3 regions of the Spirillospora sp. NPDC000708 genome follow, and region 1 is predicted to be linked to each of the others. Evidence: riboswitches for the same ligand, from Rfam matches in the RefSeq annotation. Region 1 holds a riboswitch; each other region holds the start of a gene.
What was found. Region 1 has a riboswitch for S-adenosylmethionine ahead of ABT299_RS42170 (aminotransferase class V-fold PLP-dependent enzyme). Riboswitches for the same ligand answer to the same signal wherever they lie in the genome.

Region 1 (2,191 bases):
TTCGTCCGTGCTCATCCCCGACCCGCCGGGTCCCGGTGGGAGATCCGGCGGGAAGTAGCGCGACTGCCTACGCTACAGGGGCGAACAGGACCAAAGGCCATAAACGTCTGTGCTCGCCGGCGAGTCCGCAGGTCAGCGCGGTGCCAGTCGCGCCAGCGCGGTGCACAGCCGGTCGATGTGCTCCTCGGTGGTCCCGATCCCGATGCTCGCGCGGACGGCCGCCCCCTCGCCGCCGCAGCCGGCGGAGTCGTCCCCGCCCAGCAGGTGCCGGACGAGCGGGTGCGCGCAGAACTTGCCGTCCCGCACGCCGATGCCGTGCTCACCGGACAGCGTAAGCGCCACGTCGCGCGCGTTCCAGCCGGTCACGGTGAAAGACACGATTCCCACGCGCGGCGACCGGTCGCCCCACAGGGTGAGCTCGCGGACGTGGGGGAGCGCGGCGAGCCCGGCGCGCAGCCGGGCGAGGAGCCGCTCCTCGCGGGCGGCGAGCGCGTCCCAGCCGGCGGCGGTGAGGGCCTCGCAGGCGGCGGCGAGCGCGATGACGCCGAGGACGTTGGGGGTGCCGGCCTCGTGCCGCTGCTCCGCCGCCGGCGCCCACCGGACCGCGCCGGCGACGGACGCGCTGGCGCCGCCGCCCTTGAGGTACGGGTCGGCGGCGCGCAGCCAGTCGGCGCGCCCGGCGAGCACGCCCGCGCCGAACGGCGCGTACAGCTTGTGGCCGGAGAACGCGACGTAGTCCAGGCCGAGCGCGGTCATGTCGAGCGGGCGGTGCGGGACGAGCTGCGCGGCGTCCACCGCGATGCGGGCGCCGTGCCGGCGGGCGACCTGCGCCAGCTCGCGGACCGGCCACAGCTCGCCGGTGACGTTGGACGCGGCGGTGACGACGAGCAGCCGCGCGCCGACCGGGGTCGCGGCGAGCGCGCGGTCGGCGGCGCCGATCGCCTCGGCGGGCGTGGCGGGGACGGGGAGCCGCACGGGCCGCTTCCACGGGAGCAGCGACGCGTGGTGCTCGGAGTCGAACACGACGACGCTCGTCCCGGACGGGACGGCGTGCGCGAGCAGGTTCATCGCGTCGGTGGTGTTGCGGGTGAACACGATGGCGGCGCGGCGCCACGCGCCGAGGAACTCGCGGACGGTCTCGCGCGCGCTCTCGTACGCCTCCGTCGTGACCTGCGAGGCGTAGCCGGCGCCGCGGTGCACGCTGCTGTAGTAGGGCAGCGCACGGGTGACGGCCTCGTGCACCGCCTCCAGACAAGGCGCGCTGGCGGCGTAGTCGAGGTTGGCGTAGGGGACGTGGCGGCCGTCGTTCAGCGGGACGGGCGCGTCCGCGCCGACGACGCGCGGGAAGGCGCGAACTTCCCGTGCGGTGCCCGGCGTCTCAGCAGGCGTGAGCGGGGCGAGGGACGGTGCGGAGGCGAGCGTGGCGGGCATGCCGGTTCCTTCCGGGGTCAGGGACCCCGGGGCCGTGCCTGCGGGATCCGCGCTTGCCGGAACGCGGTGCCGCGTCCGGCCAGGTCCTCACCCGGGGCACCCCATCGCGGACGAAGGGTTGCCGGCCAGCGAGCCGGGGCTTGGCGCTGGCGCTCATGACCTAGTGCGGAAGTATATGCGGAGCCTGTGGCAGATCAAGGGGGAGGGTGCGATGCGGTACCGGGTGGTTCGGGCGCTTGCCGGGGGCGTGGTGATGCTCGGCGTGTCCGGCCTGCTGGGCGCGTGCGGGGCGCTGGGGGGCAACTCCGGCCAGGTCTGCAGCGACACCAAGAAGGCGTTCCAGCAGTACATCACCCAGGTCAGGAGCGTGCCGGCGGCGGAGCCCGCGCAGTGGGGCCAGGCGACGCAGCGGCTCGCGACCCGCCTCGACGCGCTGGCGAAGGAGGCCGACGACGGGGCGCTGAAGAAGGCGCTGCGGGCCGAGTCGCAGCGGCTGCGCGCGGCGGCCACGACCGTCGGCACCGGGGACGCCTCGCAGCTCAGCGCCGTGATGAACGACACACCGGCCCGTATCGGAAAGGCGTGCGCCTAGCGGCACGGGGTGGGGCGGACGCGCAGGGGCCCGGCGGTGCGACCGCCGGGCCCCTCGCGCTCAGTTGAACATCTGGCCGCCGGTGCCGTCGCCGGTACCGCCGCCGCCGTCGTTCCCTCCACCGCCGTCGGTGCCGCCGCCGCCGTTGCCTCCGCCGTCGGTGCCTCC
Region 2 (2,191 bases), on a different contig from region 1:
TACGGCAACGAGCGCTACTTCTGGTCGCTGCTCGCCGCGTTCGGCATCTTCGTCGCCGGCGGCGGCTTCTCCATCTTCGAGGGCGTCCTCACGATGAGCGGCCACGGCGGCTCCGAAGGCGACGTGTGGCTCGCCTACGGCGTCCTCGCCCTCGGCGCGGTGCTGGAGGGGACGTCCTGGGTCCGCGCGTTCACGCAGGCGCGCCGCGAGACCCGCGAGAACGGCCGCGACATCGTCGACCACGTCCGCCGGTCGCCCGACGTCACCTTCAAGGCCGCGCTGTTCGAGGACACCGCCGCCATGATCGGCCTCGCGTTCGCCGCCGCCGGGCTCGTCCTGCGGCAGCTCACCGGCTCGGAGTTCTGGGACGGCCTCGCGTCCGTCCTGATCGGCCTGCTGCTCGTCGCCGTCGCGTTCGTGCTCGGCCGCGACAGCATGGGCCTGATCATCGGCCAGGCCGCCGACCCGGCCGCGCAGCGCGAGATCCGCGCCGAGATCGCCGCGGCGCCCGGCGTCACCGGCGTCGACGAGCTGCTCACCATGCACTTCGGCCCGGACGAGCTGCTCGTCGCCGCCCGGGTCAACTTCTCCGACGCCATCAGCGCCGACCAGGCCGAGGACGTCGCCGGCGAGATCGACCGCCGGCTGAAGGAGCGCGTCCCGATCGTCCGGCACGTCTTCCTCGACCCCACCCAGCGCGCGCCCGCCCGGCCCGTCGCCGACGAGCCCGCGTGATCAAGACCACCCCCGGGGTAACGTCTCACTGGGCGGACCCACCTGTCCGCCCTCCGGTCACGTCATGTAAAGTTCGCATACGAGCTCAAAGCGCTCGTTCTCTACTAGCGCTTGACTTCGATAACTGAATACCGCTCATCCAGAGGGGTGCAGGAAGCGCAGTGGCCGACGGGCCGGTCTTCCAGCTCAGCCCCCCTGACAACTGAATACCGCTCATCCAGAGGGGTGGAGGGACCGGCCCTGTGAAGCCCCGGCAACCACCCGGCTGAGGCGCACTCGCGATCCTGCGAGGCCGGCCGGGAGATGGTGCCAACTCCGGCCTGCGACCAAGGTGGCGCAGGGAAGATGGGGAGAAAGGCCTCGCCCTCATGGCACTTACGCCTGCCACTGACCTCGGACCCGCTACCGCCCTCGTCTGCCGCGAATGCGGCTCGAAGCGCGATCTCGGCCCCTTCTACGCGTGCGAGGAGTGTTTCGGCCCGCTGGAGATCGCCTACGACTTCGGCGGGATCACCCGGGCCGACATCGAGTCCGGTCCGCGCAACATCTGGCGCTACCGCGGGCTGCTGCCCGTCCCGTCGACCGTCGCCGACACCCCGAACACCGAGCCCGGCCTGACCCGGCTCGTCCGCGCCGACAACCTCGCCGAGAGCATCGGCCTGCAGCGCCTGTGGGTGAAGGACGACAGCGGCAACCCGACCCACTCCTTCAAGGACCGCGTCGTCGCGGTGGCGCTCGCCGCCGCCCGCGAGCTCGGCTTCAAGGTGCTGGCGTGCCCGTCCACCGGCAACCTCGCCAACGCGGTCGCCGCCGCCGCGGCCCGCGCCGGGATCCGCAGCGCCGTGTTCGTCCCGTCGAACCTCGAGTCCCAGAAGATCATCACGACGGCCGTGTACGGCGGGACGTTCGTCACCGTCGACGGCAACTACGACGACGTGAACCGGCTCGCGTCCGAGATCGCCGGTGAGCAGGACGACTGGGCGTTCGTCAACGTCAACGTCCGCCCGTACTACGCCGAGGGCTCCAAGACGCTCGGCTACGAGATCGCCGAGCAGCTCGGCTGGCGGCTGCCCGACCAGATCGTGGTGCCGGTCGCGTCCGGCTCCCAGCTCACCAAGATCGACAAGGCGTTCCAGGAGCTGATCAAGCTGGGCCTGGTCGAGGACAAGCCGTACCGCGTGTTCGGCGCCCAGGCCGCCGGCTGCGACCCGGTGTCCGCCGCGTTCAAGGCGGGCCACGACGTCGTCCGCCCGGTCAAGCCCGACACCATCGCCAAGTCGCTGGCCATCGGCAACCCGGCCGACGGTCCCTACGTGCTGGACGTGGCGCGCCGCACCGGCGGCGCCGTCGAGGACGTCACCGACGAGCAGGTCGTCGAGGGCATCCGGCTGCTCGCCCGCACCGAGGGCATCTTCGGCGAGACCGCCGGCGGCGTCACCGTCGGCTGCCTGCGCAA
Region 3 (2,191 bases), on a different contig from region 1:
GGCCTCCGCGAGCTCGGACACATGCCGCATCGACAGCGGCTTCAGCCGTACCACCGTCCCGTCCAGCACCGGCACGCGCGCGGGAAAGCCGCTCGCCGTCACCTCGCGACGGTCCCCGCCAGCCGGTTCGTCATGGCCGTCTTCACCGACGGCCACTCCGACTCGACCACCGAGAACATCGCCGAGTCGCGCAGCGTGCCCTCCTCGCCCGGCGCCCACGACGGCGACCAGCTCCGCAGGACGCCCTCGAAGTGCACGCCGAGCCGCTCGATCGCCCGCCGCGACCGCTCGTTCCGCGCATCCGTCTTGAGATCGACGCGCGCCACGCCCAGCGTCTCGAAGGCGTAGGTGAACAGCAGCTTCTTCGCCTCGACGTTGATGCCGGTGCCCTGCGCGGACGCCGCCAGCCACGTCCAGCCGACCTCGATCGCGCACAGCCGGTCCGTGCCGGGCCACGTCCGCGGATCCCAGAGGCCGGTGTGCCCGACCGCCTTCCCGTCCGCGAGCCTGACCTGCGCGAACGGCGTCAGCCCGGGCCGCGCGAGCTGCCCGGCGACATAGGACTCCATGTCCGCCGCCCCGGGCACGAGCGTGAACCCGTACGACGACCGGTTCTCCTCGGCGGCCTCCGCCAGCTGCGGCACATGCTCCAACGACAGCGGCTCCAGCCGGACGAGCGTCCCGGCCAGCACAGGAACATCAAGGCGTACGCCCATGAGCTTCTCCTCATCGCTCCTGGCATTGGCACCTTGCCGCGAAGGCAGGTTGCCGGACCGTCCCAGGGCCAGGTCCCTCAGGTCCTCTAGATGATCACAACGCCCAGATCCTGCCCCGCACCACCACCACCCGTCAACACGCTTCCGGGCGCCTCGCCTCCCCGCCCCCACCGACGGACATCCCGTCACCGGTACACCGATGCGTTCTCGATTGAGATTCTCACCTCAAGGTCTAACCGTCGACATAAAAGTGTCCCGGTGGTCATTGCACGGGAGGCGCTACGCGCTACTATCCCGTCGTCTCCTCCGGTTCGCCGCCCTCAACTCGACGCCCACACCATTGGTCTTGGTTTATTGCCAACTGTCCGATTTTACAGTAGTTAGACAGCTGATCAATGTCCGAAATGCTGGAGCAAACTCCCGCGAAACCGGCGTCCAGGTCGCTAACCTCTAGCCGACCGCGGACCCCCGCGTCATGGTCGCGACGAAGGGACCAGGACATGCCCGCATCGACGGATGAGAACAACGGAAGTGCCGGCGGGCCCGCGTCAGGCGCACCCGATCCGGCTTGGCGCAAGGGCTCACATTGCCCGGGAACCACGGAGTGCACGGGAGAGACGAACTGCGTCGAGGTGAGCCGGCTTTCTTCTGAGCTGATCGGGCTGCGGGACTCCGCACGGCCGGAGGTGGTCCTGCCCCTCTCTCGCCAGCGGTTCTCAGCGCTGCTCCAAAAGATCATCGACCGTACCGGCCATTGACCGCCGTGGACGTCCCGGGGCAGGTCGGCAGGGTCAGCGAGGCCCCCACTCCTCGGCCGCCCGCGCTATCCGGCGCCGGGACTCCTCCGCGGAGAGCGAGACCGACCTGAGCGCGTCCCAGCACAATCGGTACGTGTGCGTGGCCCCGTCGTCCTGAAGTACCGCCATGGTCACCAGATTGTCCAAGTAGACGACATCCGGAAAGACGACATCGTAGGCGGGGGCGAACTCGAGAAGCGTGAAGGTGTCCGAGAAAATCGGTTCCCGGTCGACATCCAGCGGCAGCACGTGGACGTGCACGTTCGACAACTCGGCAAGGTCGAGAAGATCGATCATCTGCCTTTGCATGATGTCGCGGCCACCGATGTCGCGCAACAGCACGGACTCATCTATAACGGCAGAGAGGGTCAGCGGATTCTCGCGGCGCAATATCTCCTGCCGTCGCATACGCAGATCCAGCCGGCGTTCGACCTGCCGCGGCGTGGAAACAGCGATGATCCGGCCGCTGTCCAATATCCGGTGGGCGTACTCTCTGTTCTGCAGGAGGCCAGGAATGGCGTACGTCCCGAAGGTCAGGGCAGTATGCGCCTCGTCCTCCAGCGCGACATAGGTACCGAACTCACCGGACAGGACGTCCCGGTACTCGGCCCACCAGCCCTGCTCCGTGGCGGCCTGCGCGAGGGCCAGCACCTCCCCTTTGTGGCCCTCGTCCACCCG

Region 2: another riboswitch for S-adenosylmethionine. It lies ahead of thrC (threonine synthase); the one in region 1 lies ahead of ABT299_RS42170 (aminotransferase class V-fold PLP-dependent enzyme).
Region 3: another riboswitch for S-adenosylmethionine. It lies ahead of ABT299_RS31500 (GNAT family N-acetyltransferase); the one in region 1 lies ahead of ABT299_RS42170 (aminotransferase class V-fold PLP-dependent enzyme).

What each region holds. Positions count from the first base shown of each region.
Region 1 is NZ_JBEPCJ010000092.1:22,692-24,882, forward strand. Features, by position in the region: gene ABT299_RS42170 (aminotransferase class V-fold PLP-dependent enzyme) at 133-1,431, opposite strand; SAM riboswitch class IV at 1,476-1,592, opposite strand; gene ABT299_RS42175 (DUF8711 family protein) at 1,643-2,023, shown strand; gene ABT299_RS42180 (transglycosylase domain-containing protein) at 2,084-2,191, opposite strand, start outside.
Region 2 is NZ_JBEPCJ010000079.1:4,910-7,100, reverse strand. Features, by position in the region: gene ABT299_RS39155 (cation diffusion facilitator family transporter) at 1-735, shown strand, start outside; SAM riboswitch class I at 946-1,087, shown strand; gene thrC (threonine synthase) at 1,104-2,191, shown strand, end outside.
Region 3 is NZ_JBEPCJ010000053.1:11,705-13,895, reverse strand. Features, by position in the region: gene ABT299_RS31505 (GNAT family N-acetyltransferase) at 1-102, opposite strand, end outside; gene ABT299_RS31500 (GNAT family N-acetyltransferase) at 99-716, opposite strand; SAM riboswitch class I at 724-813, opposite strand; gene ABT299_RS31495 (DUF397 domain-containing protein) at 1,112-1,474, shown strand; gene ABT299_RS31490 (helix-turn-helix domain-containing protein) at 1,508-2,191, opposite strand, start outside.